Regions from separate parts of the Sphingobacterium sp. R2 genome, predicted to be linked through region 2. Evidence: riboswitches for the same ligand, from Rfam matches in the RefSeq annotation. Region 2 holds a riboswitch; each other region holds the start of a gene.

Region 1 (8,255 bases), 320 kb from region 2:
GTCTGCCAATAGTGTTTTTGTAAATAGGCAATGTGTGCGGCGGTAAAGAAACTGTCCACCCGCCAGTCTTCGAGCCCAAGTAATACGCCCAGTCCGATTTTATGGATGCCCGCCCGGCCTATACGATCAGGTGTATCCAAGCGATAATCAAAATTTGACTTCTTTCCCTTGGGATGATATTGCCTATAAACTTCGCGGTGGTATGTCTCTTGATAAACCAAAATGGCATATACGCCAGCGGCCTGCAATAACTCGTACTCGGATTGTTCCAACGGTTGTACCTCAATGGATATCTGCGAAAAATGGGACTTTAGAAGTTGGATAGCATGTAGGAAATAATTGATTTCAACAGTTTTGTTAGCTTCTCCGCTAACGAGGAGGATATGGTTAACTCCCATAGCTTTAAGTGCCATCGCCTCCAGTAACAACTCGGTATCGTTGAGCGTTTTTCGTCTGATTTTGTTGTCCATGCTGAAACCGCAATAGGTGCAAATATTCTGGCACTCATTGCTGAGGTAAAGGGGAGCATACAGCTGTACGGTTTTACCGAAGCGGCGTTGCGTGATTTGTTGTGTTTTTTGTGCCATTTGTTCCAGATACGGTGCTGCAGCCGGTGATATGAGCGCCCTAAAGTCGGCGAGCGTTAACTGGTCTTTTTCTAACGCATGCAGTACATCCTGCTTGGTAGCGTCATAAATCTGCGTGTGGACATCATTCCAGACGTAGGTATCGAGTATCGTTTTGAAATCTGTCATAAGTGAATTATCAATCAAATAAAAATGAAGTTAAGGGGCTCGAACCGATTGCTTGTGATCCGATCTTTCCTAAACCGGCCTCATAAGCCTTTCGTCCAGCGATAACAGCTTCTTTGAATGCTTCGGCCATACGTATCGGATTATTTGAGACTGCAATTGCCGTATTGACCAAGACGGCATCCGCTCCGATTTCCATGGCTTTGGCAGCATCGGAAGGCGCTCCGATGCCAGCATCGACAACAACGGTTACATTACTCTGTTCAATGATAATTTCAAGAAAGTCCAACGTACGAAGTCCTTTATTACTACCAATAGGGGCACCTAGAGGCATAACAGCTGCTGTGCCAGCATTTTCCAGTCTTTTGCAAAGCACTGGATCTGCATGGATATAGGGCATGACGACGAATCCTAATTTGGCCAACGATTCAGTTGCGCGTAAGGTTTCAATGGGGTCAGGTAGTAGATAGCGGGGATCGGGATGAATTTCCAACTTTACCCAGTTGGTTTCCAATGCCTCTCGTGCAAGTTGGGCCGCGAGTACCGCTTCTTGAGCGGTACGTGCTCCTGAAGTATTCGGCAACAAATGGATATTTTTCAGTTGGAGGGCATTCAGGATATTGTCGTCTATGGTATGCTGATCGATGCGTTTGAGGGCCACGGTAACCAACTGGGAAGCCGATGATTTAACGGCATGGCTCATTTCTGTGAGATTGCCGAACTTGCCCGTACCCAAAAATAGCCTGGATTCAAATACGCGATCGGCTATGGTTAAATTGCTCATATTAAAATTTTGTGGATTGATGAAACGATTGTTGGATTATGGGTTATACTACCGGAAAGTGCAATTCCATAAACTCCAGTTTGTAATAACTGTTGAATGTCGTCGAGGTGGGCTATACCGCCAATCGCGAATATCGGGATTGGGGATAACCCTTCTTGTCTAACCTGCCCGATGATATTTTCATATCCGTCGAGCCCCAATAGGGGACTGAGGTTATGTTTTGTCTTTGTAAAGCGGAATGGTCCGAGTCCGATATAGTCACAATTTTCCGTTATTCTTTGGTATACATCTGTAAAGCTATTTGCAGTACCGCCGATTATTTTTTTTGGCCCCAATAGCTTCCTTGCAGCATCGATACTGCCATCCTCCAGTCCGAGATGTACGCCGTCAGCATCGACAGCCGCTGCAAGCGCAGTATGATCATTGATGATACAGGTGGCACCATATCGCGAACACACGTTTTTGACCTGTTCTGCCAATCTGTAAACATACGCTTGGTGAGCTCCCTTCCATCTCACTTGTATCCATTTTACACCAGCATCAAGGGCCTTTAAAATATTATCTTTTTGTGCTGCTAATGTTTGTCCTTGTGATATGTATTGAAGTTTTTCCATAGTTTTTGTTGACATGCAATGAAATTTTGAATTGGGTCGGGATGCTGCCATAAAGCGCCGTACAAGGCTATTCCCTCTGCCCCTTCCTGCAACGGGAGGAGACAGTTAGCTTGGTTTATTCCGCCAAGTGCTATCAGACGAACAGTAAAATTAACGCGATTTGGAAGCTGATTCAGTTGAGCATTATACCTTCCGTATTCTTTTTTTGAAATACTTGGAAATATCGGACTTAGAAAAGCATAGGTCCAGCATTTATCCAGTTTGTTGAATGCCGCAATATCATGTACAGATGTCGAGCAAATAATTGTAGTGTTCACCTGATTGGAGGGACTATGCTGTCTGCTCCATTCATTCCGATGAATGCGTGAGATCCCGAGTTCCGTCGATAGGTGAGGGTGAGAATGAAGAACTAACTTTTCAAGATATGCAGGATCTATTGATTCTACATATCTTGCCATTTGTAAATCTGTAAAATGATATTTGCGTAAGTGCAGGATATCGAGCCCCTTCTCAAGAAGGGTATGGATAACCGCTTTTTCAGCATGTATGGTCTCTTCTGGCGTTAGTGCAATGATCATAAATAGAGTTCTTTACCCTGTGCGATAAATTCTTGCGATTTTTCAAGCATACCCTGCGCTGCACTATCCCGTATTTCCTGCGTAATCTTCATGGAGCAAAATTTGGGGCCACACATGGAACAGAAATGAGCTACTTTAGCTGCATCTGCAGGCAAGGTTTCGTCATGATACTCACGTGCGGTATCCGGATCTAGGGAAAGATTGAATTGATCTTCCCATCTAAATTCAAATCTCGCTTTACTTAAAGCATTGTCACGATACTGCGCTCCAGGGTGTCCTTTGGCCAAATCAGCAGCATGTGCGGCTAGTTTGTACGTGATCACACCATCTTTAACATCTTTTTTATTTGGTAATCCGAGATGTTCTTTTGGGGTGACATAACAAAGCATGGCACAACCGTACCAACCGATCATTGCAGCTCCAATCGCCGAAGTAATATGGTCATACCCCGGAGCGATATCGGTAGTAAGCGGGCCTAAGGTATAAAATGGGGCTTCATTACAACATTCCAGTTGTTTGTCCATATTTTCTTTGATCAGTTGCATGGGCACGTGGCCGGGGCCCTCTATCATTACCTGAACATCGTGTTTCCAGGCGATCTTGGTGAGTTCGCCCAGTGTTTCGAGCTCAGCAAATTGAGCCGCATCGTTGGCGTCCGCAATAGCTCCTGGACGGAGACCATCGCCAAGTGAAAAAGCAACATCATATCGTTTCATGATCTCACAAATCTCCTCAAAATGGGTATAGAGAAAGTTTTCTTTGTGGTGAAAAAGACACCATTTGGCCATGATAGAACCACCCCTTGAGACGATACCAGTTACTCGTGTTGCTGTAAGATGAATGTAGCGAAGCAATACACCGGCGTGTATAGTAAAGTATGAAACACCTTGTTCCGCCTGTTCGATCAAAGTGTCTTTAAAAATCTCCCAAGTAAGGTCTTCGGCCACACCTTTTACTTTTTCTAATGCCTGATAGATTGGAACGGTACCGATTGGAACTGGTGAATTGCGGATGATCCACTCGCGGGTTTCATGGATATTTTTACCGGTGGATAGATCCATGATCGTGTCGGCTCCCCAACGACAGGCCCATACCGCTTTCTCAACTTCTTCCTCTATACTTGAACTTACAGCGCTATTGCCAATATTGGCATTAATTTTAACAAGAAAGTTGCGCCCGATAATCATGGGTTCACTTTCAGGGTGATTGATGTTATTGGGAATGATCGCTCTCCCGGCAGCGATCTCTTCGCGGACAAACTCGGGAGTAATCGTTTTTCTAGGGATTCTGGCACCAAAGTTTTGGCCTGTATGCTGATGATCCATTCCGGGGGTGCTGGCTACTAGCTGCTCGATATGTTGATTTTCGCGGATAGCTACGTACTCCATTTCAGGCGTAATGATACCTTGCTTTGCATAATGTAATTGGGTGACATTACTCCCGGCAGAGGCTACTTTTGGTTTATGACTATAGGCAAATCGGAGTTCATCCAACGTTGGATCAGAAAGGCGTTGTTGTCCATATTCAGAGCTGATGCCCGCCAGCTGTATGACATCCTGGCGATTCAATATCCATTGTTCGCGAAGCCGGGGGAGACCTTTTCGGATATCGATCTGAAAATTCTCATCGGTATATGGACCAGAGGTGTCGTAGATTGTAATAGGGGGATTAATTTCTACTTGTCCATTGCTTAATTTGGTTGGACTTAAAGAAATTTGGCGCATAGCCACTTGAATAGGAAATAGTGTTCCAGGTACAAAAATTTTTTTTGAATTGGGAAAAGGGGATTGCGTAATTGTTTCAGCTGTCATTTTTTCTGAATTGAAGTGAATGATTAGGGTGATTTTTTTTAATCATTATCCGCCTTGCGATGCGGTTATTAAGATGATTTGATCGTGAGGTTTGAGTGTTGTTTTAGCCCAATCGTCCTTAGGTATAACATGGTTGTTGATGGCAGCAGCAACACCTTGGGTTTTGCCAGATAGTTCCAAAACCAATAGTTCCTCAAGTGAAGAAGGAGCGGGGTCGAAAGATCGAATTTGATGATTTATTGTAAGTTCCATTCCTTAATTTTTTTGGTTAAACTTTAGGAATGGCTACACGAAGGTACAGCAATGCACCTGTTAGACAGCTCACTTTTCCCTACGCCAGTATGATCCGGATCAGGTTCTAAGGGTAAAATCTCAGCCTGCACAAGCAGACACCCCTAAAGTTAAAACGAAGATAGTATTATTTTTGTGAAAGTTGCAAGAATTTTAATTTAAATGCCTCATATATACAGCAGGAAAGTACAGGTCGCGATTTGCGAAATATTTGATATATTAGTTTTTTAATCAGCTAAAACAATTTAACAGTAACCAAGAATTATATCCTTTAATGCGTAGAATTTTATTGATAATAATATTGTGTATGGCAAGTACTGCCTATGCACAATCCAAGAATAACTGCAAGGCTGTAAAGTTGACATGCGAACATCTGGTCAATCCTTTAGGCATTGACGCATCCCACCCGAGATTAAGCTGGCGCCTTGAAGACCGGCGAAAGGGCGCCCTACAGCAAGCTTATCAGATTCTTTTAGCGCAAGATTCCCTTGAATTGTTACATGGGGTAAAAGCGCATTGGGACAGTGGAAAGCAGCTAAGTTCGGCGATGTTGGTGCACTATAATGGTACCGAGTTAAAGCCGCGGATAAAATACTTTTGGAGAGTAAAAGTATGGGACCGAGACGGTATTTCCAGCGTTTCAGCAATAGCATCTTTCGAGACTGGAATGATGGGGAAGGATCTTTGGACAGGAAAATGGATCAGTGACAATAAAGATATCAATGCGCGCAACGCTCCGTATTTTAGGACTGAATTCACTATCAAAAAGCGGATAAAATCGGCTCGTGCTTATGTTGCCGCTGCCGGATTATATGAGCTTTCTATTAATGGCGTGCGCATTGGAGACCACCGTCTTGATCCTATGTATACGCGATTTGATCGAAGAACACTGTATGTGGTAGAGGATGTTACCGGACAACTACAACAAGGTGCGAATGCGATTGGCGTCGTTTTGGGGAATGGCTGGTATAATCACCAGCCACTGGCGGTTTGGAATTTTCATCAAGCACCGTGGCGGGCCCGGCCAATATTCTGTTTGGAGCTTAAAATCGAGTATACAGACGGTACGTGGGAGACGGTCGTTTCGGATAAGCAGTGGAAAACAGCTACCGGTCCAATTATCTATAACAATATTTATACGGGTGAGCATTATGATGCTCGACTTGATATGCCCGGCTGGGACAAACCTAAATATGATGATTCAACTTGGCAGGCTGTTCAGTACAGAAATGCGCCATCTGCACATATCGTTTCCCAACAGATGGTACCGATTCGGCTCGTGAAGTCCTATAAGCCCAAATCAGTGACAAAGATAGACCAACGTACTTATGTTTTCGATATGGGTCAGAATATGGCTGGAATTACAAAAATTAAAGTCAAAGGAGCTGCAGGGACTATGCTACATATCAAGCATGGTGAACGATTGTCGGCAGATGGGCGTCTTGATCTGTCCAATATCGATGTTTATTATCTTGGCGATAAGGAAAAGGAGCCCTTTCAGACGGACATTCTTACCTTAAGCGGTCGCGATGATGAGTTTATGGCTAAATTTGGTTATAAAGGCTTTCGTTATGTCGAGGTTAGCAGCAACATAGCAATAGCTTTGGATAGTTCTGCTGTAACTGCCTATTTTATGCACAGCGATGTTCAACCTATCGGACAGCTTAAAACATCCTCTGAATTGATTAACAAACTATGGAAAGCGACCAACAATGCCTATTTATCGAATTTGATGGGGTATCCTACAGACTGCCCGCAACGCGAAAAAAATGGTTGGACAGGGGATGGTCACCTCGCGATTGAAACTGCCCTGTATAATTTTGACGGTATTACAGTTTATGAAAAATGGCTGGCCGATCATCGTGACGAGCAACAAGAGAATGGCGTATTACCAGATATTATTCCAACGGGTGGATGGGGGTATGGTAATGCAAATGGTCTTGACTGGACAAGCACCATCGCTATTATCCCCTGGCAGATCTATCAGTTTTATGGTGATCCGCGCGCATTGGAAGAATGCTACGATAATATTAAACGCTATGTGGATTATGTAGACGGCATCAGCCCTTCTGGACTTACCACTTTTGGACGCGGAGATTGGGTGCCTGTTAAGGCTCAGTCCAATCTGGAACTGACGTCATCTGTTTATTACTATGCTGATGCGACCATTTTGGCTGCAGCGGCAAAGTTGTTTGGAAAAACGGCAGACCATCAAAAATATGATCAACTTAGTAAAAGAATTAAGGCGGCGATTAATGCGAGATTTTTGAATGTTTCTAATGGAATCTATAACAATGGAACACAGACGGAATTGAGTGTGCCACTCTATTGGGGAGTTGTACCGGAAGACATGAAAGCGAGGGTTGCGGCCAATCTAAATAGGAAAGTTGAAGAGGCTAACTTTCACTTAGACGTGGGCGTATTAGGGGCAAAAGCTTTATTAAATGCATTGAAAGATAATGGGTATGGAATGACCGCGTATAAAGTTGCAGTACAAGATACGTATCCGTCCTGGGGATGGTGGATTGTCAATGGGGCGACAACATTGTTAGAGAACTGGGATTTAAAAGCAACTCGTGATATTTCGGACAACCACATGATGTTTGGTGAAATTGGTGCCTGGTTTTTTAAATCTATCGGTGGGATTCTTCCAGATCCCGAACAACCTGGATTCAAAAACATCCTGTTGAAGCCTATTTTTCCTCAGCAATTGAAAGAATCATCGGTTTCTTACGAATCACCCTATGGTAAAATTTTATCTCATTGGAAATTACGGGGTAACAAGATTGTATATTATGTTCAGATACCTCCAAATGCGACGGCCACATTTTATCCTCCAAATAATGTAAGCAATGGTAATATCATCGCATTAAAGGCTGGTAAACATCGATTGAAATTGGAGCTCAAGTAAGGTTTTTAGTAGTATCAATCCTATTGTATTTGGTTGATGCCAATAAAAATATTTTATATTTGGAAGATATACGTGTAACGATTTCACCTTTTTAAAATCATCTCCCACTATAGGGAATGGAGTCAATCGTATCAAAATGAAATTTTCATTTTTTGGAAACTTGTCGTCATTAGGTGGAACTAAAAATAGAATATATTTAAAGGCGTCCTTTGTTGGGTAAATTGATTGTATAAGTTATTATCATAATGAGGACGTGGATAATAGCTCGATAATTGATAAAATGGATACAAAATATCAAATAATTGATACAGCAAATTGGAAGCGAAGAGAGCATTTCGAGATTTACCGTGGGGATGTAAAATGTGGATTTAGCCTTACAGTTAAGCTCGATATATCGGCGGTGGTCCAATTTGTAAGAATGCGGGGTTATAAGTTCTATCCTGTCATGATTTATCTCCTTTCGAGAGCAGTGAACCAACATGCTGAATTTAAAATGGCAATGAGAGGTAGCGAA
Region 2 (8,255 bases):
CGGACAGCTCGATGTTATTGGTATCATTGAATCCATCAAGTCGTAACTTCAGGTTGGCGACAGCGGAAAAAAATGTACATTTAAAATTATATTTAGTTGAGATGGACTCCAAATTGGGTTCATTTTTGATCACACAAAATAATAAGTGGAACAAATTCTTTACAGATGAAAACAGTTATGACACTATTGATGCTTACTATGGTCACCATGACTACGCAGGCCCAACAATTAAAACAGGTTTCTTACCAGGATGGTGAACAGAAACTCAACGGCATGGTAACCGCCAATACGGCAAAAAAAGGCCCAGCTGTTTTAATTCTTCCAGCATGGAAAGGAATTGACAACGAAGCGAAACAAGCCGCATTACAACTTGAAAAAGAAGGGTACATCGCGTTCATTGCCGACATCTACGGTGAAGGGAATATCCCCTCCGACAACACCGCCGCTTCGAAAATTGCCAGCCACTACAAGACAGACTATAAAGCTTATCAGCATCGCATAATGCTCGCATTGGAACAACTGAAAAAAGAGGGTGCGGATCCCAGCAAGATTGCTGTCATTGGCTATTGCTTTGGAGGTACGGGCGCGCTCGAAGCCGCAAGAGCGGATTTACCCGTCAATGCGGTGGTCAGTATCCATGGCGGCCTATCCAAAGCTGCCGACAGACCCAATGGTTCGATCAAAACAAAAGTACTCATTGAGCACCCAGCAGCCGATAAAAGTGTATCAAAAGAAGATTACGATGGGTTGGTCAAGGAATTAAATGAAGGAAAAGCAGACTGGCAAATAATTACCTACGCAAATTCTGGACATACGTTTACGAATCCCGAGTCAGCCGAATATAACCCCGTAATGGCTAAACGTGCCTGGGAGCACACCTTATTATTTTTGAAAGAAGTATTAAATTAAATAGAAAAATCAACAACAGCAATATCGACCCAAATGAATTGTAACGCGAAACTGCACATTTATCAGATTATCATTCAGTTGTTGATATTGCTGTTATATAGTCCCAGCGCGGCATCGCAAACAGTAAAATCGCTAACAATAGCTAGCCCAACGCATGCAGTTCTTTTTGTAACCAATGAGTCCGATAAATCAACTGATTTCATCATGCGTCTACACGAAAAAAATGCTGCTGAGATTTTCAAACTAGTGCCTTTTAGCACAACAAAGTTATTGGTCACAAAAACCGATGCAAAAAAACTCACATTCATCGTTAAAAATCACCAATGGACTATCGACGTATTGTCATTGAAGCAACGTCAAGCCATGATCTTGTTTGATGGATTAGCCAAACCCAAGATCATATACGATAGTAATACCTATCTGGCAGCAGCCAAACCGTTATTAAACACCAGCACACAAATTGCATCAACGAAAGCTTCGGCACAATATAATGCCTCACATTTCTTTGACTCAATCGCACAAGTTCAATTTATTCCATCCGGGCAATATGCAGCGGCTATTATCGCAAATCCCGCTCTTCCTCTTTATTACAGTCAGCGTAAGAAGATATGTGACGGCACTTATGTAATGCAGCAGTTTTCGGACGAAAATGCGGTGCAATCCGGTGCAATGATGACGACGGTATATGAAGAAGGCAAAGAGATCACATCGAACAATCTTTCCGGGGGAAATAATTATTACAACAAAAGATGCTATAATCAATTCGGACTTATCGACTCCATACAGTACCTTCAAAATAGTAAATGGAGCAGCAGTACAATTTACCGGTATCTCCCAAATGCCATTGTTTCCTACGATCCTACATTTGAATCGGCGATAATTTATCACTTGAACAGTAAACTTCAGGTTATAAAAAGTGAATCCATTCATTTTGTCTATCAACGGAGAGACTGGACCATTTACAGTTATGATCAACAGAATCGAATTACTGAAGAGATTTCGGGCAGAAATGATCAAAGAGAAAGTCGCGTCCGCTATCAGTATGATAGTCCGGAAACAAGTGACTATTCGCTACGTCAAACCTTCGATCAAAGCGATCGACTGACAGCTGAAATCAAGCGATCCTACCGAGCCAACGAAACGATTGATGAGTTTTATTATGAGGGTGTATTACAACAAAAATCAATTGTAAAAGACCGCGGCAACTGTGCCTTTGAAAATCTAGTATACAACAAGGAGGGACAGTTAACGGCAAAGTACATACAGGTAAGGAAAACCAACTAAACAAACTGAAAAACTGCGCTAAACTCCGGAAATAAGATTCTTGACTTTGATAAAAAATATGCGACAAAATACGGCTAAAAACACATTTCTGCACTAATTTTGATAGCGATACAAAAACGTCAAATTGAGAAAAAGAAAACTGATCAGTCAACGCCATCCCATACTCTACTTTTTTGCGGTATGGGTAAGAAGAGTACAAAGAAAAGTCATCTGGCTAATTGACAACAAAAAATACAGCACAGCTAAATCAGCTGAAAAACTTCCCTTTCGTATTAAGAAGCATCAGTCTGTCTTATTAAAAAAACTGGGCGAAAATAATATGCAATTGCAGATTAACAAAGTTACCAACCTGAAAATTGCAGCTGCACAGATTAATAGCATTCTGATCAGACCGGAGGAAACCTTTTCATTTTGTAAACTCGTTGGACTACCCACTGTAAAAAAAGGATATCTGCCTGGAATGGAGTTATCCTTTGGTGAAGCAAGAGCGGGTATTGGCGGTGGAATCTGTCAAATATCCAACCTCATCCATTGGCTTGTTATCCATAGTCCACTCACCGTCAACGAACGTTATCACCACTCTTTTGACCCTTTTCCGGACGATGGCCGTGTATTGCCATTCGGTAGTGGAGCTACCGTCTTTTATAATTATCGCGATTATCAGTTCACCAACAACACGCCTTACACCTTTCAAATAAACCTCTGGTTTACAGACAAATGTTTAGAGGGTGAATTAAGAATTGATCAAGAACTTGACTTTGCCTATCATGTCTTTGAAAAAGAACATCAATTTCTTAAAATTGACAATCAGTTCTTTCGTAAAAATGAGATTTGGCGCGAGAAGTTTTTAAAATTTCAGGGTGGAAAGATTTTGGAAACCGAACTTTTGACCAAAAATTTTGCCCGGGTTACCTATACCCCTGTTGAATATATTGAAATTAGTGCCGATCAAAATACGGTCGATTAATTCAACAAGCTAAGTGATCGAAAAATGACGGATATGAAAAGTCCACTTTTTTGTTTAAGTTTGGTTTGGCTTTGGGGGTATTCTGTATAGAATTGAGATAGTCCCTTTGAACCTGATTCGGTTTATACCGGCGTAGGGAAAAGCAAAAATCCACTGTACAGCATACTCCTTTACTGCACAGGCTATCGCTCTTCTTCCCGCCAAGGCCATACAGTACATCTTAGCATATGTAAAAGGAATGGAAGATTCAATTATCAATTTATTAGAGCAGCTGAGGGTCGAAAAACCCCTCGTACACAACATCACAAACCTCGTTGTGATGAACAATACTGCCAACGCACTTTTAGCCCTAGGAGCGTCCCCTGTGATGGTACACAGTCCATTAGAAGTACGCGAGGTTGTCGATATTGCACAAGCTCTTGTCATTAATATCGGCACCTTGAGTGAAGCTACTGCCGAAGCTATGCTGGTTGCTACCGAACATGCCAATACCATTGGACGTCCATGGGTACTTGATCCTGTTGGTGCTGGGATATCAGCATTCCGCAATGATTTATTATCCAATCTACTGGATCTCAAACCAACGGTTATTCGTGGAAATGCATCAGAAATCATGACGCTGTACAATTTCAACCAACCGAACACAAAGGGAGTCGACAGCACGACAGCCAGTAAAGATGCCCTCCGATTTGGCCAATTATTACAAGAGCAAACCGGCTCAATTATCTGTATTTCTGGAGAAGTAGACTATATCCTTTCGGAAGAATACCGGGTTGAAGTCTATAATGGTCACCCTTTAATGACGCAAGTTACCGGACTTGGCTGCAGCGCTACTGCACTCATCGGGGCATTTTTAGGTGTTACGGACCACTATTTTGAAGCAGCTGTTGCCGGTGTATCCATTTTGAGCTTAGCGGGAGAACGCGCTGCCCAAACCGCAGCTGGCCCAGGTAGCCTGCAGTTAAATCTCTATGATGAACTCTATCAGCTCAATGCAGAACGTCTAAAATCAACGCTCAAGATCAAACGCTATGCGCATTAATCCGCTGTTTCCCTACCCTTTATATTTAGTCATTTCTGAGCGCGACTGTTATCCTCAAAATTGGCTAAATGTCGCTGAAGAGGCCATTATTGGTGGAGTCGATCTTATACAATTGCGCGAAAAAGCTGACGATCCGGCCACATTTTTGGATAAAGCCATCCGTTTAAAAAAACTGACCGATCATTATGGTATTCCGCTCGTGATCAATGATTCCGTAGCAATCGCTGCCCAAATCGAGGCATGGGGAGTACATGTGGGTCAAAATGATGTGCAGCCGCTCGCAATTCGCGAAAAATATGGCGACAAATTGACTATTGGCTGGTCCATAGAAGACATGCAACAACTGGAAAGTCAACAAATGTGCGCTGTCGACCACCTTGGTGTAAGCCCTATTTTTTCAACGAGAACAAAAGTGGATACGATAACCGAATGGGGAATTTCGGGTTTAAAGCAACTTAGGAATAGGACGGAAAAACCATTGATTGCAATCGGCAGCATGAATTTGCAAACCGCTGAACAGGCTTGGAAAGCAGGTGCAGACTCCATTGCAGTCGTTTCGGCCATCTGCCGAAGCCAAGACCCCAGACAGGCCAGTGCACAACTAAAAGAACTATTAAAATGACAAAAGATAAAAAATACAGGGTCCCTACCGTACTCAGCATTGCGGGGTTCGATGGTAGTGGTGGAGCAGGTATACAGGCAGACACCAAAACGATATCTGCATTAGGCTGTTATGCCATGAATGTATTAACCGCCCTGCCAGTACAGAATACACAAGGTGTAAGAAATATTTATGAAATCCCTACTGCAGCCGTCAGGGATCAATTGGATGCGATTTTTGATGATATCTATCCCGACGCAATCAAAATAGGGATGGTACACAATATTGAACTTGTGAAGCTTATTAGCAGCTATTTAAAAGAATATAAAGGGCCTATCGTCTTTGATCCAGTCATGGTGTCAACGAGTGGACACAAGCTCATTCATGATGATACAATTCAGGCCTGCATTGAACTTCTTTTTCCTTTAGCAACGCTGATTACACCAAATTTAGATGAGGTAGGTGTCCTGGTAGACGAAGTTATAGACAATGTCCTGAAGATGGAAAAAGCGGGAAATACCCTACTGGCAAAAGGCTGTCAATCCGTTTTGATTAAAGGTGGACATCTCCGTAGTCAAGAGCTAACATCGCTATTATTCCAGCACAAGAGCGCTCCGATTGAATTCAAATCCCAAAAAATCAACAGCAAAAATACACATGGTTCGGGTTGTTCGCTTTCCTCAGCAATTGCAAGCCAATTAGCACAGGGTATTAGCCTCGATAAAGCCGTAGAGTTCGCATTGGCCTATATACACGCAGCAATAGCCGGTAGTAAAGATCTTCTTATTGGCAAAGGAAATGGGCCATTAAATCACTTCCATAACCCACTTAAACTTATTCAATATGAACTGGACTGATCAAGCCTGGGATTCTATAACAACTATTTATTCAGATATACTTGCCATGCCGTTTATCGTTCAGCTTAGCGATGGTAGTCTCCCCTTGGATAAATTTCAATTTTACATGCGGCAGGACGCTTTCTATTTAGAAGAATTTGGCCGCGTACTCGCCTTTATAGGTGCAAAAAGCATAGACAACCAACAGGCATTGGATTATTTTGAATTTGGTCGTAATGCACTTCTTGTTGAAAGCGCGCTACACGAAAATTATTTTCGGGAATTTGGTCTAAGTGCTGCCGACGAGAGCAACAAGATCGAACCAACCTGCCATCATTATGTCCATTTTCTTAAAAGCGTAGCCGCTTTCGAGAGCGTCGAGGTCGCTATGGCGGCAACACTCCCCTGTTTTTGGATTTATAAGGAGGTCGGAGATCACATTGTATCGACAGCAAATACACAGGGAAATCCCTATTCCAAATGGATAGAAACCTATAGCGGTGATGATTTTGCACAGGGAGTGATCAAGGCCAAAAACTATGTTGACAAAATTGCTGCAGAAACTACTGCAACAAAACGGGAGAAGATGCGACAAGTATTTATAACAGCTTCCCAATTAGAGTATCAATTCTGGTTAGCAGCCTACAAACGAAGGGTATGGTAAACAAACTATTGTCCGATACCGAACAGTTGATGTTCAAAAATGAGCATTAACGAAAATAGCACTCAGGAACAAAACTAGTGTTAATCAGTATTTTAAACGGATTTAAAGTTTTGGCATTACTATTATACTATAGGTAGCAGTTAACGATAGAGCGTGTGCATAAGTGCATAAGCACATAAGAAACGATAAAAAGGGAAATTAAAATGAAACTTTCAGTAACAATAAATTTAAACTAATAACAGAAAAATAATGAAAAGAATCTTAACCATTGCCTTTATTTCATTTTTATATGTAGCTCAGGCACAAGAACGCGAAACACGTAAAATCACTGCTCCAGATGGCATTTCATCGGCAACTTCATTACGTGTAGATTATATTCATTCTAATCGCAACGAGGTTGTTGTTGAGGCTGATAATCCCGAGCATTTATCCCTTATCGAAACGACCGTAAAAAACGGCACATTGTACGTTCAGTATAAAAGAAATACGCAAATTAGAAATGCGAGAAACAATCGCGTAATTGTTTACTCAAGCAAGATACCAACACGTTTTGCGGCGTCTTCTAGCAGTTCAATTCATACTGATGAAACAATTAAGGCCGATAAAATTTCTGTCGACGTATCTTCTTCAGCAAGCATATCCCTTAAAAGATTAATTGCGGATGATATAAGCCTTTCAACAAGTTCTTCGAGTAGTTTAACAACGAATGTGAGCAGTAAAAATTTGCAGGTATCTGCAAGTAGTTCGTCCAGCCAAGACATTTCAGGAAGTGCTTCAAATTTAAATTTGAATACCAACTCATCGGCATCGGTTGATATGAGCCGCTTCTCGACAACAAATGCCCAAATACAAGCGAATTCGTCTGCCAATGTAACGCTCAGCGTGAAAGAAAACTTACAAGGAAAAGTTTCTACGTCTGCGAAAATTGTATTAAAAAATCAACCCAAAAATGTCCAGGTTGACAAATCAACTAGCGGCAAAGTAGTTATGTAATTTTTAGTGTGGTCTTGAAAAAGACTGTTTATTTATGTTTAATGTTTAGTTAGCAAAAAAGGTGGTACTTCCCCGGTATCACCTTTGCTTTTATTGACCTGTTTACTCACACTTCTCCTTCTCCTTCTAAATTTACACATTCATCACCTGAAAAAAAGCAGTATTAGGAAATTAGTAAGAACGATAACACCACCAAATTTCTGCTCAAAAAAAACTATTTTCGGTCTCGGTTTCACGACATTTTTGTATATTAATATCATATAAATGACAAACTTTCGGCGTAATGGATAATTTCTTAGCGACTTGTATAAAGCAATTTAAATATTATAAATCATTGGGTGATAAAACATTTACACAATTAAGCACTGAACAGCTCTTTTGGCATCCAAATGATTCAAGCAATAGCATTGCATTAATTGTAAAACATTTAGGTGGAAATATGCTTTCCCGTTGGACGGATTTTCTCAGCACAGATGGTGAAAAAGAAAATAGGAACCGGGATCAGGAATTTGAGAACACCTGGACAGATCGCGATGAGCTTATTACCTATTGGAATGCTGGATGGGCGTGTCTATTCCAAGCAATTGAATCGCTCGGAGAAGAAGATCTCGCTAAAATCATCTATATCCGTAATCAAGGACATACCGTCCTGGAAGCGATCTTGCGGCAACTCGCACATTATCCTTACCACATCGGGAAGATTCTCTATATCGGGAAAATATGTTTGGTTGATAAATGGTCCTCATTATCGATACCTAAAGGGCACTCCCTTTCCTATAATGAGGAGAAATTCAGACAGAAAAAGCAACAGCAGCATTTCACCTCCGAATTTCTGCAGGAAGACCGGAACACTACACCTTAATATTAAGATATAATCAGGACTGGTATGTTTTTACCGGCCCTGATTGTAAAGTAATTGAAATCTTAAAATACGATGATCGATTAAATTGTTAAGTCGT
Region 3 (8,255 bases), 1.6 Mb from region 2:
TCTGCCAGAAATTTATCCAGATCACCTTTTTCGGGCCCTTGATCCTGAATCTTTTTGACCTCGTCCAATGCCGAGGCGATTAAGGCATCTGTCTTATCAACTGCCGAACCAAAGCCAATAGAAAAAGCATAGCGGGGTTTCGGTAGCTTACTGAAACTTGCCTGAGCCCCAACACCATAAACTCCACCTTCTTTTTCACGAAGTCGTTCAAGTAATTTGATCGTCAACACACTTTCTAGCGCTTCCATATTGACATTTTCAGTTTCTCCATAACTATAGTCTCCATAATACGCCAGTTGTGTGCTCGCCTTTTCTTCTTTGCCCTTATGGACAATTACGCGTTCGCCTTTGCTTGGCTCCACAATATTCAGATCTTTGTAACTTTCGCCTCTTTTTTGAATCGGTAGAGAAGCGAGATAAGTTTCTAAATAAGGCTTAATCTGATTCTCGTCAAACGAACCTACGATGGTAAACACAAAATCAGAGGCATCGGCAAAGCGTTCTTTATAGATCGCCAACGCACGGTCCCTATCGATTTTACTGATCATTTCGACCGTCGGATTTTGACGGCGGACATTATTACCGTACAATACTTCTTTCACTTTGTCGGAAAACACATTATTGGGGTTGCTTAATCTATTTTCCAAAGATCCTTTCGCTCTGGTCATTGTACTCTGGAAAATATCCTGATCTAAACGAGGTTCGGTAAAATAGCCATAAATCAATTCAAAAGCGTTTTTTAAACCTTCTTTATCTGTACGGCCTGAAATACCCTCATAACGTTCGGAGATGTATGGAGAGATGGAAACATCCTTTCCTGAAAGGTACTTTGTGAGCTCAATGTTGCTCATTTGTCCTACACCACTGGCATCAATTAAAGAGGATGCGTTGGAGGCCGAAAAATAATCCGCATCGCTGTAGAGTGAAGTTCCGCCCGGACTATACGCCATAATCTGGATCTCATCGTTTTTAAAATCCGTAGGCTTAAGGATCACTTTTACGCCATTACTTAGTGTCAATTCTTTTGCTTGAACGGCATCAATACTTTTAGACGATACCACCTCACCTTTTACAGGTTCTTTTGAGAGCAACGGAAGATCAGACATTTTATCATCATACGCTGCGACGGGGCTCTCTTCAACTGCTTTTACCCAGCCCATTACCGCAGCTTCAGTAGGTAAGGTTGCTTTATCTTTTTCGGGTGCCATCACCAATACATCGCGGTTCAGATCGGTATAATATTTTTTTACTAAGCCATTGACCTCAGACAATTTTAAGGTCGGTAGCAGCTGCTTCGTGAGGCGGTAGGCATCTTCATTGCTTAAAGCAGGTTCGCCATCGATAAAATAATTGAGATAACGATTGACATAGCTATCCGATTTCTTTTTATCACGTTCGATAAAAGACATCTCATTCCCTTTTTTCATATCTGCAATGGCACGGTTCAGCTCCGTCTGCGTGAAACCATACTTTTGGATGCGCTCAAATTCGGTTAACATAGCTTTAAATCCCGACTCGAGCTCTCCGGGCTTAGGCACAACCAACAATGAAAAGGTATTGAGGTTAGCGATAAAATCACTAATACTTCCACCGGCTTGCATAAATGGAGGATTTGGCTGTTGCATCAATTCGGAAAAACGACCAGCGATCATCTTGTTGAAAACACTTTTCAAAAGTTCGTTTCGGTAATCCCCTACCGTTTCAACTTTATCCTTTTCGCTTTTGATGAGAATCTGCGCCACGGTATACGGTAACTCTGGATCTGAAATTGCTAAGAACTGATTTTTGTTTAACAGGTCTACCCGGTATTTTTTACGCTCCAATGCTTTCTTGGGCATTTTCATATCGGCAAACAACACCTTCACCCGTTCTTCCATTTCTTTGGGATCAATGTCTCCGACGATAATTAAGGCTTGTAAATCGGGACGGTACCAGTCTTGGTGAAATTTGCGTATTTCCGAATACGGGAATGTTTTAAGTATTTCCTCGGTACCTATTGGTAAGCGTTTGGAGTAAAGTGAACCATTCAGCAACATTGGAAAATACTGATCTTGGAGCCGTTGTTGCACTCCTCTCCCTCCACGCTTCTCTTCCAAGATAACTCCGCGTTCTTTATCGATCTCCTCGCCATCCAATAATGCATCTTGGGCCCAGTCGCGCATGACTTGCAAACCATTTTTCAAAAGTTCAGGGTCATCAGAAGGAATCGGTAATTGGTAAACGGTCTGATCGAAGCTGGTGTAGGCATTCAGATCCGACCCAAAGCGAACCCCGGCCTTTTGCAGATAATTAACCAATTCATTTTTCGGAAAATGCTTGAGACCATTGAAATTCATGTGCTCCAAAAAATGGGCTAAGCCCAGCTGCTTTTCATTTTCCAGAATAGAGCCTGCTTTCATGCCCAAATACATCGTAACACGACCTTTTGGCTCGCCATTTTTACGAATAAAGTATGTAAATCCATTTTTGAGTTTACCTGTAACAACTTCATTGTCGAAGGGTAATTTCTGATTCAAAGTCAAACTATCTTGCGATAGAATCGCGCGCGCTTCCGCAGTTAACGTGGTTGGCATTGTTGCTTCCGCTACATAGAAGGTAGCTGGTAAGAGAAAAGCTAATGCTAATGGTTTAATGAATTTCATAGAAAAAATTTCTTTTTTTTCAGTTATTTTTATCAATTGTTTGCTATTAGGGTAAAACGGAACTGGAGATCAATGTTCCGATAAATCATAAAATATAGCTTACTACGATTGTTCTCCAACACCTTATTGCACAGTATGCCGCTGCCGCTTTTAGTGGATGTGGTTCACGCTGTAGAAACCGTTTTAAAAATACTGAATATCTTTCAAAAAGAACGACAGTTAATTGTAATTTTGCTGCAAATGGATTTTAAAAACTGGAACGTCATCAAAAAGGAATTCGAACAATTCTTAAAGTTCGAAAGAGGCTTAAGTGCAAATTCTATTGACGCTTACTTAAATGATGTATCCAAATTTCAGATTTATTGCGAAGACAATCAACTGGTTTTAAATACCATAGCAAGAAAAAATATTCAGGAATTTTTGGTTTGGCTGCAGCAATTCAATATTTCACCTTTCACGCAGTCGAGATTGATATCTGGACTCAAAACCTTTTTTAGCTTTTTGATGATTGAGCATGAATTCAGCAACAATCCGACAGACCTTATTCAAGCACCGCGATTGGCGCGCAAGCTGCCCAGTGTTTTGAGTATACAGGAGGTCGATCAGATGATTTCTGCAATTGATCTCTCTTCATCCGAAGGCCAACGAAATAAAACAATCATCGAAATCTTATACGGATGTGGCCTTCGTGTTTCGGAACTTACCACACTCAAACTATCCAATCTATTTTTAGATGTAGAATTTATAAAAGTCGAAGGGAAGGGAAACAAAGAGCGTCTCATACCAATTGGTCAACATGCCATTAAATACCTTCGCATCTACCTGGAAACCATCAGGCCGCATATCAAGATTAAACCGGGAAATGAAGATATTGTATTTCTCAATAGACGAGGAGCTGCATTATCCCGGGTCATGGTTTTTTTGATCATCAAAGAACTTGCCTTAAAAATAGGGTTACAGAAAAACATTAGCCCACATACCTTCCGCCATAGCTTTGCCTCTCATTTAGTGGAAGGCGGGGCCGATCTGCGGGCTGTACAGGACATGCTCGGACATGAAAGTATCACCACTACCGAAATATATACGCATATAGACAAGGAATACCTGCATTCTGTAATCACGCAATACCACCCGCGGTCATAACCAACCTGCTGTCAACTAGCATCATTTTTTGATCCGAAGTATGCACAAATGAATCATTAGCACTGAGTTAAAAAAAAACGAGGAGCGGGTGAAATTTATATGCAAAAAAACGGCGCTAATTATCGCTAAAAATTGCCTGCTAAAAGTTACAATTTTATCGTAAAGATATTTGTTAGATCTAGAAAATAATATATCTTTGCGGGACGTTCCCGTAGTTCAATGGATAGAATTTCAGATTCCGGTTCTGACGATGTGGGTTCGACCCCCGCCGGGAACACAAAAGGAGACATTTCAATGAGATGATCTCCTTTTTTTTACGCTACGAACTCCAGCTCCGTGTTGACGTGGGCACGCGAATATTTTTCAGCAATGTATACGAATCGGTTGGCCATTTCATGGCGAAAAAATAGCTAATATACCAATTAGATAGCAGATATCCAAATACCAATTTACCCCTAGGCACAGCCTTAGAACAATTGTTACCCAGTACTCGTTCAGTGCTTGTTCACTCGTCACTGAATCATCACTGAACAAGCACTGAACAAGCACTGAGCAATCACTGTAAAAACGGGCAAGTTGGTTACTAGCGGTTCTTCTTTTGGCACACCAAAAATTAGCAGCGGAAAATCTGTAGATAACGCAGCATTTGTAACAAAAAATTTTTAAAACAAAGCTATTGTCTATATACTCTTCTGCAACAACTTATGCTGTGAAGCAGTAAAAATATTTCGGAAGATGATATTGATCTCTTGGTCCACGGCAGCCCCCAAAATCCCTGCCTGAGGATAGAGTTTAACGGTATTCGTTAAAATGGAAGAGACAAAATCACGGCTTTGCGTGGCTATTTGCGCATAAATTGTGGCATTATCGATACCATTACTGAGGTTATCCCAAGAATGGTCAGCCAAATGCAAGATAGCATCCTTTCGTATGGTGTAATCCTGTTGAAGCTCATCGAGCATGCCGAAAGCAGCTTTACTCGCTGCCTGTTCCCAATTGGACGCTTTACTTTTTAACACAAACAGTTTTTCAATCAAATCCAGAAATCGCTTATACATCCCGATAAAATTGGCCAGCAAGGTCAACTCAGCAAAAGGCATAAAGGGATATTGATAGCGTAGATCACTGCGTGTGCTTTTCGCCGCATTGATTTCAAAACACTGTTTACCATCAACTAGGACGTCCTGCAGCGAAAAAGAGTGCGAGGCAGTCACCTCTAATCCGAACGTATCCCAGTCATAATGAACCAGCGCATGTTCTCTATCGACAAAAAATGATTTTACAAGTGGATTCCCTTTGTCATCCATTACGGGTTTCCCCCCTTCCTGAATCGTTGCATTCAACGTAAAATGGGTTAAATGTGGAGCCCCAGTAGCGTACTTCCAAAACCCTGTGAGTCGATAATGTTCACCATCGCGCGTTGCTGTGCCCGATGCCTGCCCGCTACCACCGAAACAAACCCGTTCCATTTTAAAGATTTGATCGCCTAGAACGCGATCAATAAAACCGACAAAAAGATTTGCTCCCGAACATAATGTCACTGTCCAGGCCAGTCCGCCGTCCCAATACGCTAAATCAGCCAATACATTCAGACCTTCTGGTACCGTTAAACCTAATCCACCCAGTTCAACGGGAATCCAGATTTTAAACCATTTTCTGCGATAGATTAGTTCCAACTGTTCATCCGACAAAGATTTCTGCTGAATACCTTTTGCCTGACTGTCTTTCAGAATGGCAATATCCGCACTATTGAGTTGCATATCTCTCTTCACGTATTATTTTCCTCCAATTTAAATATCCACTAAATGCCATCACAAATAAAAACAAAGTCAGTCCGGAATAGAGAAACAATCCTTTATGGATCAATAATGGAATGGCCATTAGATTGCTAATATTCAACAGTATCCAATTTTCTATTTTGCGTTTTGCCAACAACCACATTCCTGCCCAAGCGGTGCAGGAAACGGCGGAATCCCATAGTGGAACATCGGAGTCTGTTAAATGCACCAATCCAAAATAGAACAACAAAAAACCAGCGGTGCAGATAAAGCATACTATCCACCAATCTTTCTTTTCACAACGTGTGATCGGCGTAGCAGCGTCACTGCTATATTTCCAATACATCCAGCCGTAAATGCTCATGACTAAATAATACAGGTGCAGCAATATTTCAGCATACAGTTTTGCGTGAAATAATACATATACGGATATCAGTATACCTATAATGCCAAAAATATAATGGATTGATTTATTTTGCCGTGAAAACCAGACTTGCAAAATGCCGAAAGAAACACCTAGCCATTCTGCCACTGTGGCTTGTTGCATCTGTTTTATCAAAGCTTCGATCATGGATTCGGGAGTCATTCGAATTGTTTATTAGTGCGTGCGATCTTATAATAAACCTTCGGGGAGAAAACAGCTGTTTTTATTGAAATTAAATCCCTACGCCAGCATTACCTGGATCAGGTATATAAAAGCGATTGTACAAAGAGGAACAATCGCTTTTATTGGGTATAATCTCAGCCTAGAACGGCAGAAGCCGTTCGAAGCACCCCTCAAGTATATTGTTGGTCGGGCCTGATTAATCGATAGCGATTAATTTCAACGCTTTGTGTGTGCGTATACGTGTTTCTTTACAAAGCTGTGCGTCGTCGTTCAATGATTTCCCGTGTGATGGTATCATCTCACGTAACTTCTTCCTGTATTCATCTGATTTAGCACGTTCAGGGAAACATTTCTTCAGCAAGCTGATCATGATCGCGACAGAGGTAGAAGCGCCAGGAGAAGCACCCAATAACGCGGCAATAGAACCATCTGAACTAGAGACGACCTCTGTTCCAAATTCCAAAATCCCACCTCTCTTTTCATCTTTCTTGATCACCTGAACCCGTTGTCCCGCCTTCTCAATAACCCAGTCCTCCAATTTTGCTGTGGGCATAAATTGTTTCAATGACTCCAGTTTATCTTTCGGAGATTTCATGACTTCTGTGATCAAATACTTGGTCAAGGGCAAATTATCAAGTCCGGCAGATAGCATCGGACGGATATTCGACAACTTGATCGAAGCAGGTAGATCGAAATAAGAACCCTGTTTGAGGAATTTTGTGGAAAAACCCGCATAAGGACCAAATAACAAAGCTTGTTTGCCATCAATATAACGCGTATCTAAGTGCGGTACAGACATCGGTGGAGCGCCCACAGAAGCTTTGCCGTACACTTTGGCGTGATGTGCTTTAATAATCTCATCATTCACACAACGTAGCCATTGGCCTCCTACCGGAAAGCCACCATAGCCTTTTGCTTCTGGTATTCCGGATTTTTCCAACAACAGCAAGGAGTGTCCACCAGCACCAATAAATACAAATTTCGCTTTGATTTCTCTCTTTACTCCTGTTTTTAAATCTTTGACCTCCACTTCCCAACGACCATCATCTTCACGTTCAATGTCAATGACTTCATGGTTTAGCGAAATGGATATATTTTCTTTATTTGCAAGATTAGTGATCAAATCACGTGTCAATGAGCCAAAATTGACATCTGTACCAAGATCCATTTTCGTTGCAGCAATCTTTTCATTTTTATCACGCCCCTCCATCATCAATGGAATCCATGATTTCAGCAACTCAGCATCTTCAGTATACTCCATTCCCTTAAACAAGTTTTGGGTGGTTAACGTTTCCCATCTTGTTTTTAGAAATTTAGCATCTTTTTCACCAAAAACTGCACTTAGGTGTGGAATACTACGGATAAAATTTTCAGGTTGGGTAATGACGCCTTTATCAACGAGGTAGGACCAAAACTGCTTAGATACCTCAAATTGCTCAGCAATTTTCACTGCTTTATCAATCTTTACAGAACCATCTTTCTGTTCGGGTGTATAATTTAGCTCGCATAAGGCAGAGTGACCCGTGCCAGCATTATTCCAAGCGTCTGAACTTTCAGCAGCCACAACATCCAAACGCTCAAGAATTTCAATATTAACGTCTGGGCTTAATTCATTGATTAGAGTACCCAAAGTAGCACTCATAATACCGGCGCCGATTAGAACAACGTCAACTTCTTTATTTGATTTTTTGCTCATGTTTTTGTGATTGATGCAAATTTAATATAGTTTTTGATAAACGTCCAAGTCTTTTGTCAAAAAACTGTACTTTTTAGAGGCACTTATTCAAAAATACCATGGATTTATTAAAATTATATAAAGTGAGTAAACGCTTACTGCTAAACACGAAATCCGTTTGCTAGAAAAATAAAAAGCAACGCCTTTGTAAACATCCGCAGCTGGCATCATGTTCTGCTAATTTAAAACCTTATTTATCGAAAGATTTTGTGTTATAATATAGTTTTAACATTTTTGCAAAATGTCTATAGACGACAGCGATAAAAAATAAAAAAAAGAATCGTTGTGGCATAGCTAGATGGCGGCCGAAGGAATTGAGCACGTTTGGTATTGATCTCCATAATGAGTGA
Region 4 (8,255 bases), 2.4 Mb from region 2:
ACAAACACTTGGAGTGCTTATTAATGGCGGATTCGGCAAATACCCGAAGTATGAACCCACGACAAATAACTTCAGTACCGTTGACAATAATCGATTAATATGGTCTTCATCTACGATAACGGAAGGGAAAGAACGTTGGCGGGATATGCTTTATAATTTCAACTACGGCATTAAGTTTAATGAGACAGGGCACGAATTAAAAATCGATCTTGATCTTATAGATCATTATTCCAAAATGGATCAACAACTGAACACAAATTATTTAAAAGCAGATGGCACTCCGCTCGACCGGCCTTCGTCACGTCGAGGCGACATCCCCTCAGACAATAAAGTATATGTTGCCAAACTAGATTATATACACCCGCTGGCCCATGCCTATCGACTGGAGGCAGGCTGGAAAGCCAGTCATGTCCGCACAGAAAATGACCTGCATTACGATACCTTACAAAATGACCAATATGTCGCTGACCTGACAACGAGCAATCATTACATTTACAAAGAGACCATACAGGCAGGCTATATTAATCTTTCCAAAAGTTGGAAAAAAATTTCGGTTCAGGTTGGTTTGCGAGGAGAACATACACATACATCAGGCCATCAAATCACGCTAAATGAACACGTTGAAAAATCCTATTTCAAGCTATTTCCATCAGCATTTCTAACTTACGCAGTCGATGAAAAAAACAAATTACAGACAAGTTATAGTTATCGTGTTCAGAGACCCTCTTTTTGGGACCTCAATCCATTTCGTGTATACACCGATCCGTTTTCCTATACGGAGGGCAATGCCAGTCTGAACCCGGCATATGAACATGCATTTGAGCTGGGCTATACTTTTTCCAATAAATATATTTTCACACTGAATTATGCTTCACGAACAGACGTTGTCAACGACATTCTAGGAAGGGATTTATCCAATCCGTATATAACTTACGAACGGCCAGAGAATATCGGCTCATTCAAAAACTTTGGAATTTCTTTTATCGCTCCGACTCAATTGACAAGTTGGTGGTCAGCCACGCACTTCACAAACTACTATCGTAATGAATATGAAATTCCGCAGGACGGCATACTGATTAGCCGCAAAGGCAATACGCTGACCCTGAATAGCCAGAACACAATCAAACTACCGAACGACTGGTCCATAGAAGTGGGCGGAAGCTATACCTCCGGATTGACGACAGGGTTAAGCCAGATCAAGAGCTATGGCCAGTTGTACAGCGGAATTCAAAAGAAAATTCTCAATAAAAAAGCTTCTGTTAAACTGGTGGTAAATGATATTTTTAGGACTAACAGTCGCCGATACGAAACGGTTTCTTCAACAATTCGGCTTAATGGGAGATCAAATCCCGACAGCAGGACAGCCATCCTATCTTTCAATTATCGCTTTGGAGGAGCTGGAATCTTGAACAGTCAACGTTCAACAAGCTCCGAAGAAATCAAAAGTCGACTCTAAACTCCTGACAGTTCGCTAACTTTATACTAACACCAAATTTTGTACCTTTGTAAAAAATTATCGAAGATGTCGGTCAAGATTGGTGAAAATATTGATTTGGGTGAATTCCCGTTGCTATTAGCTCCTATGGAGGATGTAAGTGATCCCCCGTTTCGTTACGTGTGCAAACAAAATGGGGTTGATTTAATGTATACTGAATTTATTTCATCCGAAGGGCTAATTCGTGATGCTGCCAAATCTGTTCAAAAGCTAGATATTTTTGAATATGAACGACCTATTGGTATCCAGATCTTCGGCGGTGATATCGAAAGCATGCGTCAATCGGCTGAAATCTGCGCAAAAGCAGGACCTAATTTAATTGACATCAATTATGGTTGTCCTGTAAAAAAAGTGGTCTGCAAAGGTGCTGGCTCATCCCTTTTACAGGATATTGATAAAATGGTTGCCATGACCAAAGCTGTTGTTGAAGCTACTGATTTACCCGTAACTGTGAAAACACGCCTTGGATGGGATGACAATACAAAAAATGTGTATGAGGTTGCTGAAAGATTACAAGATGTCGGCATCAAAGCACTTGCTATTCATGGACGTACGCGTGCACAATTGTATAAAGGACAAGCAGACTGGTCCATGATTCGCGATATCAAACGCAATCCGCGGATCAAGATCCCAATTTTCGGTAATGGCGATGTCGATTCTGTCGAAAAAGCAGCAGCTTGGCGCCAGGAGTTTGAAGTGGATGGCATCATGATTGGCCGTGCAGCAATCGGATACCCTTGGATCTTCAGAGAAATCAAACATTTTTTCAATACTGGGGAACGTCTTGAAGGACCTACCATTGCCGAACGCGTCGAAGTTTGCAGAACCCATTTGAACAAATCCATCGAATGGAAAGGTGACAAATTAGGTATTTTTGAAATGCGTAGACATTATGCGAATTACTTCAAAGGAATTCCTAATTTTAAAGAGTATCGAATGAAATTGGTCAGTTTGCAGCGCCAGGCTGAAATTTTAGAGGTACTGCATGAGATTGAAAATTCCTTCATTCCCGAAGGAGTCTAAAAAAGAAGCAAGGCAATAATGATAAAACTATTGCCTTGTTTGTAAGATGTATAAATAAGACTATTTTCGTCTTAACAACTCCATCAACCGATTCTTTTCAAGCATAAAAGTGACGCCTAATAATAACAATAACATCCCATTGCCTATCCAAATGTTATTATGAAAAACTTGAAAGCTCATGCAGGAAATCAGAAGCCCTACCCCAAGATAAATGGCAATTTTTATCAATTTATAAGGTATAGGATAATACATTTGACCCCAGTACAGTGAAAATCCAATCATCACCAAGTACACCACTGTCGTAGATAAAACAGCCCCAACATAGGAATACACCGGAATTAGCCAAACATTTAGCATAATCGTTAATAAAGCTCCTATTCCTGAAATATAAAGTGCATATCGTGTCTGGTCTGTCAACTTGTACCAAATCGATAGGTTCATATATATCCCTAGCAGGACATAGTTAAACAGTAAAATTGGAACAATTTTAAGTCCGGTCCAGTAGACAGCAACCTCCGATTCATTTCCTTTAATGAAGTACTTAAGCCAATCGAGATTGACTGTTAGTCCAACCATTGCAATGACCATCAAAATAACAAAATACTCCATGATGAGTGCATAGGTTTTCGATGCATTCTGATTTTTCGAATACGAAAAGAAAAATGGTTCTGCCCCTAGCCTAAAAGCCGTAACAAATAAGCTTAGAAACACGGCCAATTTAGCAACCGCACCATAGATTCCTAATTCGTCTTTCCCAGTCTTTCCAGGCAACAATTTTAGAAAGAACATCTTGTCTAGATTCTCATTAATAATAAACGAAATATTAGCCACTAAAATTGGGAAGCTATACATTAACATTTCATTCAGTAATTTTCGATCTAGATTAAATCGGAAAGTTAGCAATTCAGGCAGAAGTAGGATTAATGTAACAACGCTCGCGAAAAGATTGGAAATAAAGACATAGCCAATCCAACCTTCTTTATACCATGTTCCGGCAAAATCAGCCCAAAAGCTATACTGGTGAATCCAATCAGGCAAGAAATAAATGAAGAACAGGTTTGAAATTACCGTAACTCCAATATTAACAAATTTTAGGGCGCTATATTTATAGGGCCTTCCCTCAGCGCGAAGTTTTGTAAATGGTATGACAGCAAGCGCATCAGCAACAAGAATAAAAGCGAAATATTTAATATATCGCTCATAAAGATCAACATCACCGCCATCTGCAAACCACGCTGCAATGGGCCGAGTAAATACAAAGACAGATAACAATAGAATAAGCGAAGTGACTAAAGTAATAAAGAAACTATTATTATAAACTTTAGATCTATCTTGCGTTTCGACTTTTTGCAAATAGCGAAAATATGTCGTTTCCATACCAAATGCCAGTACAGCATTCAACATAGACATCCAGGCATAAAAGTTAGAATAGATGCCGTAGACTGCGGCATCTTTAAATTTTCGCAGATAAAGCGGCGTCATCAAAAATCCTATCATTCTTGAAACGATAGTCGTTATACCATAGATGAAGGTATCGCTGAGAAATTTTTTGATTGTAGACACTGGGCTTAAGATTGAACTCTTTTAACTACTTCAAAATTGGAAAAGCCTTTCATTTCGCCTTCCTCTATTTCTACACTTTCAACAACCGCACCCTCTGGACCCTCCTTGCAGAACTCCAAAAGTGAATCAAGTGAAAATTCGTCACCTTCAGCCTCAATATAGACAGAACCGTCTTTTAAATTGACCACGAAGCCCCTCACACCAACTTGATCAGCAACTGCCTTAGTTGTTAATCTAAAATAGACTCGTTGTACTTTACCTCTTATTGAAATATTCAAATGTTTCATCTGTAACTTATTTTTTCTTCCATCTGTCAGATGGAGCAACCCATGACTATAATTTCATTCATATAGTCATGGGTTGTTCATTAAAAACAAAAGTACAGAAGTTTTGGGGAATAAAATACTAGACTAAGCGTTTTACCTTCACATCATCAGTTAAGCGCATATGTTCCATCCCCTGCAGCAAAACAACACCTGGCTTTTTACCCACCTCCAACGATCCATATTCGTCCTGAATATTTAACGCAATAGCGCCATTAATCGTGGCCCATTGGATAGTCTGTAAGAAATCAAGATCCTCGAAGTGTGCATGTAACACCTTTAGTTCATCCAGAATGGACAAGGTATCGTTGGAAGCTAAACTATCGGTTCCGATCACAATACGTTGTCCCGAATTTAAAAAGTTCTGTATTTTAGGTAGAGTCCCCTCAATATAAAGGTTAGCTTTCGGACATAAGCACCACGTGACGTCACGCCCCATACGCTCAACAAAATCAAAATCTTTTAAAGATGTATAGGTATTATGAACCAACAACAATTTATTTGGGTAAGGCAAATAAGGCAGATAAGATTGAATTGAATTTCTTGCCTGCGCTTTTATCGTATCTGCATTTTTTCCGATACTTTTATAAAAGTCTAAGAATTCGCCCATTTTATAACGGAACAACTTATTCTCTTCCTCACTTTCCTGATTATGAATACTGATAATGTTTGTTTCCGAAATTACTTTCTTGAATTTTTTAAAAAGTACTTTGGAGCAAGAATAGGGGGCATGTGGCGTGATAGACACATGGCCATTCCTAAACTCTTGGATCAGTGATTTAGCCTCCTTCAACTTAAAATCGGCTTCGTCCGGCTCAATTCCGATCACTTCTACAAATGTGTGATACAAGATTTCAGAATCGTCCTTCAATTTTGAAGAATTATCCGTATTAGCGTGATCGCCAACTGCGACAATACCATTTTCGTACATCTCTCTGTCGGCTTTTGCCATTGCTTCATCTATTTTTTTCATCGAAGCCGAACGCGTTGTCATCACCTTACTCAAAAAGCTCGGAAGCCCTGTACCTTTAGCAACGATACCTTTCATATGCGACAATTCAATGTGGCAATGCGCGTTGATGAAACCCGGAATTATAACCCCTTCGTATTTCTCGACCTGACCATTATCCATAGGTGTAAATGACGTTGGGTCAAATATACCTTGAATTACCCCCTCCTCATCTACCGCAACAATACCATCTTTTATCGGCATCGAGCTAATCGGCAGAATATAATTAGCGCTTAAATATTTTAACATATTATCTCCTCACTATCAATTTAGTAACTAAAATTTTTAGACTTGTATAAATACATACCACTAGTAGAAAAATCTATGCCAAGGTACCTAAAAAGAACAATATATACCAAAAACAACAATTTACATAAAATATTAACCAAAAAGAAATAACAACACAACTTCCCTTGTTTAATTTGTCATAAAATACTTCTTTATATCGCTTTTCAATTTTTAATCTATATATTCGCAGCATCAAATAGGGGTGCCTTGTTTTGTCAGGAACACAAATACAGGCTGAGATTATACCCAACAGATTAAATTCTGTACACCTGATCCAGATAATGCTGGCGTAGGGAGAGGTTAGTTAAATAGTGCGGTCATAGTAACCCCTTGCTATGATTTGTTTAACTCAAACAAAATACATTACCATGATCAAATTTTTGATTTGTAGCTCCTTAGCTACTATTTCGATGCAAGTTGCCATTGCGCAGCAAAATCTGACAATTAAAACTGTAGATAAGAGTAGCCAAAATCCTTTACAAAACGTTTCCGTATCTATCGATGGCCAAGCTTCCTTCCATGGTCAGTCAGACAACCATGGAATCATTAAGCTCCATCATATCAACACCGGGCAACATCACATTCAAATCTCCTCTATTGGATATAAAACATGGATCCGCAATGTAAACATAAAAGATAATATGGAAATACTGGTCGAATTAGAACCAACTACCATACAAATGGAAGAGGTGCTCGTCCAATCTACCCGCGCTAAAAGAAATGCGCCTACAACCTTCAAAAACATCTCAAAAGAGGAAATTACAAAAAACAATCTCGGACAAGATATCCCTTTTCTGCTTAACCAAACACCATCGGTACAGGTAAATTCAGACGCCGGAGCGGGCATCGGTTATACAGGAATGACCATCCGCGGATCAGATAATCAACGAATCAACGTAACGTTAAATGGCATTCCGCTAAATGATGCGGAGAGCATGGGCTCATTTTTTGTCAATCTTCCTGACTTTGCTTCTTCCACAGAGAGCATCCAAGTTCAACGAGGAATCGGCACCTCAACAAACGGGGCCGGATCATTTGGAGCTTCATTAAATATTCAATCCAATACATTGGCTGAACATCCCTATGCAGAACTTAACAATTCGTTCGGTTCGTATAACACATGGAAAAATACCGTGAAAGTGGGCACTGGACTGATCAATGACAAATTTGCATTCAATGCCAGATTATCCCGAATTAGCAGCGATGGCTATATTGAAAGGGGGAGTTCAGACCTACAATCTTTCTATGTAGATGGTGGTTATTATGGTAAGAAACACATCCTAAAAGGAATTGTATTCTGGGGAAAAGAAAAAACATATCAGGCCTGGAATGGCGTTCCCGAACCGTTAATTACTGGAGATCGGTCACGTATGGATGATTATGCCGATAACGCCCTCGAAATAGCAGGAGCTGAAAAAGATCGATTTATGAATGCTGGTCGAAACTATAACCTGTACACCTATAAAAATCAAACTGATAATTATACGCAAAAACATCATCAGCTTCATTACACCAATATCCTAAGTGACAAGGTAACACTTAATACCGCCCTCCATTACACCAGAGGTTATGGCTACTATGAAGAAATGAGATCTGCCGATAAATTGAGTAAATATGGTCTGCCTGATGTAATTATCGGAAAAGATACCATACAAAAAACAGATCTAGTGCGCAGAAGATGGTTGGACAACTATTTTTATGGTTTGACTTACTCCCTCAATTATAAACCCAACGATCAGCTGGAGATTACCTGGGGGGAGCCTACAATCAATATAGAGGAAAACATTATGGTCAAGTCATATGGGCACAATATGCCTCAACAGGATTTCTGGATGAAAACTACTACTTCGGAAAATCACAAAAAAATGATTTCAGTAATTTCCTAAAGATCGATTACAAATTGGACCAATGGATTCTGATGGCTGATGTCCAATATAGAAATGTCGACTATCACATGTATGGCGATGACGATAAAGTCAAAAACTATAACTATCACCCAAAATTCAACTTCTTAAACCCAAAAGCAGGCGCAACCTATCTTTTAAATGATTATTCAAATGTGTACGCTTCCTATGCCTTTGCACAAAAAGAGCCTGTTCGCAAAGATTTTATTGAAAAAAACAGCAGTTTACCTGATCCAACACCGGAGAAAATGCAGGATATCGAATTTGGTTACCGATTTGCAAACGAAAAACTTAACATCGGGTTGAATGGATATGGTATGTTTTACAAAAATCAGCTGATTCCAACTGGCGAAATCAGTGATACAGGTTCTCCGATTCGCCAAAATGTCAACAATAGCTATCGGATCGGCATCGAGTTCGATGTCTCATGGAACATCAATAAGCAGCTTAATTGGAAAGCAACTGCGAGTTTTAGCCAAAATAAAATCAAAAACTTTGAAGAGGTAATTGGTGATACACGGATTTTTTATACGAAAACGGACATCGCATTGTCTCCAGGAACTATTTTGTCAAATAATTTCTCTTATAGCCCTATAACACCACTTACATTTTCCCTTTTGTCCAAATTTGTGGCCAGACAATACCTGGAT

What was found. A riboswitch is a leader RNA that binds a small molecule or an ion and turns the genes downstream of it on or off. The one in region 2 is predicted to bind thiamine pyrophosphate.
Positions count from the first base shown of each region.
Region 1: another riboswitch for thiamine pyrophosphate. It lies ahead of thiS (sulfur carrier protein ThiS); the one in region 2 lies ahead of thiM (hydroxyethylthiazole kinase).
Region 3: another riboswitch for thiamine pyrophosphate. It lies ahead of pnuC (nicotinamide riboside transporter PnuC); the one in region 2 lies ahead of thiM (hydroxyethylthiazole kinase).
Region 4: another riboswitch for thiamine pyrophosphate. It lies ahead of VXM68_RS07365 (TonB-dependent receptor plug domain-containing protein); the one in region 2 lies ahead of thiM (hydroxyethylthiazole kinase).

Region 1 covers NZ_CP142884.1:4,458,119-4,466,373, reverse strand. Annotated here, with positions in the region: gene thiH (2-iminoacetate synthase ThiH) at 1-755, opposite strand, end outside; gene VXM68_RS18750 (thiazole synthase) at 766-1,536, opposite strand; gene thiE (thiamine phosphate synthase) at 1,533-2,165, opposite strand; gene VXM68_RS18740 (thiamine phosphate synthase) at 2,111-2,728, opposite strand; gene thiC (phosphomethylpyrimidine synthase ThiC) at 2,725-4,539, opposite strand; gene thiS (sulfur carrier protein ThiS) at 4,585-4,791, opposite strand; TPP riboswitch at 4,851-4,946, opposite strand; gene VXM68_RS18725 (family 78 glycoside hydrolase catalytic domain) at 5,138-7,741, shown strand; gene catA (type A chloramphenicol O-acetyltransferase) at 8,022-8,255, shown strand, end outside.
Region 2 covers NZ_CP142884.1:4,778,956-4,787,210, forward strand. Annotated here, with positions in the region: gene VXM68_RS20195 (NAD(P)-dependent oxidoreductase) at 1-46, shown strand, start outside; gene VXM68_RS20200 (dienelactone hydrolase family protein) at 166-909, shown strand; gene VXM68_RS20205 (hypothetical protein) at 943-2,193, shown strand; gene VXM68_RS20210 (VanW family protein) at 2,318-3,160, shown strand; TPP riboswitch at 3,224-3,316, shown strand; gene thiM (hydroxyethylthiazole kinase) at 3,399-4,202, shown strand; gene thiE (thiamine phosphate synthase) at 4,192-4,824, shown strand; gene thiD (bifunctional hydroxymethylpyrimidine kinase/phosphomethylpyrimidine kinase) at 4,821-5,660, shown strand; gene tenA (thiaminase II) at 5,647-6,303, shown strand; gene VXM68_RS20235 (DUF2807 domain-containing protein) at 6,553-7,296, shown strand; gene VXM68_RS20240 (DUF1572 family protein) at 7,580-8,158, shown strand.
Region 3 covers NZ_CP142884.1:3,215,307-3,223,561, reverse strand. Annotated here, with positions in the region: gene VXM68_RS13295 (pitrilysin family protein) at 1-2,642, opposite strand, end outside; gene xerD (site-specific tyrosine recombinase XerD) at 2,883-3,785, shown strand; tRNA gene VXM68_RS13285 (tRNA-Arg) at 3,991-4,062, shown strand; gene VXM68_RS13280 (acyl-CoA dehydrogenase) at 4,466-5,557, opposite strand; gene pnuC (nicotinamide riboside transporter PnuC) at 5,532-6,110, opposite strand; TPP riboswitch at 6,207-6,351, opposite strand; gene VXM68_RS13270 (malate:quinone oxidoreductase) at 6,367-7,866, opposite strand.
Region 4 covers NZ_CP142884.1:1,777,172-1,785,426, reverse strand. Annotated here, with positions in the region: gene VXM68_RS07390 (outer membrane beta-barrel protein) at 1-1,456, shown strand, start outside; gene dusB (tRNA dihydrouridine synthase DusB) at 1,523-2,518, shown strand; gene VXM68_RS07380 (lipopolysaccharide biosynthesis protein) at 2,579-4,081, opposite strand; gene VXM68_RS07375 (acylphosphatase) at 4,087-4,368, opposite strand; gene VXM68_RS07370 (amidohydrolase family protein) at 4,487-5,662, opposite strand; TPP riboswitch at 5,890-6,015, shown strand; gene VXM68_RS07365 (TonB-dependent receptor plug domain-containing protein) at 6,070-7,587, shown strand; gene VXM68_RS07360 (TonB-dependent receptor) at 7,500-8,255, shown strand, end outside.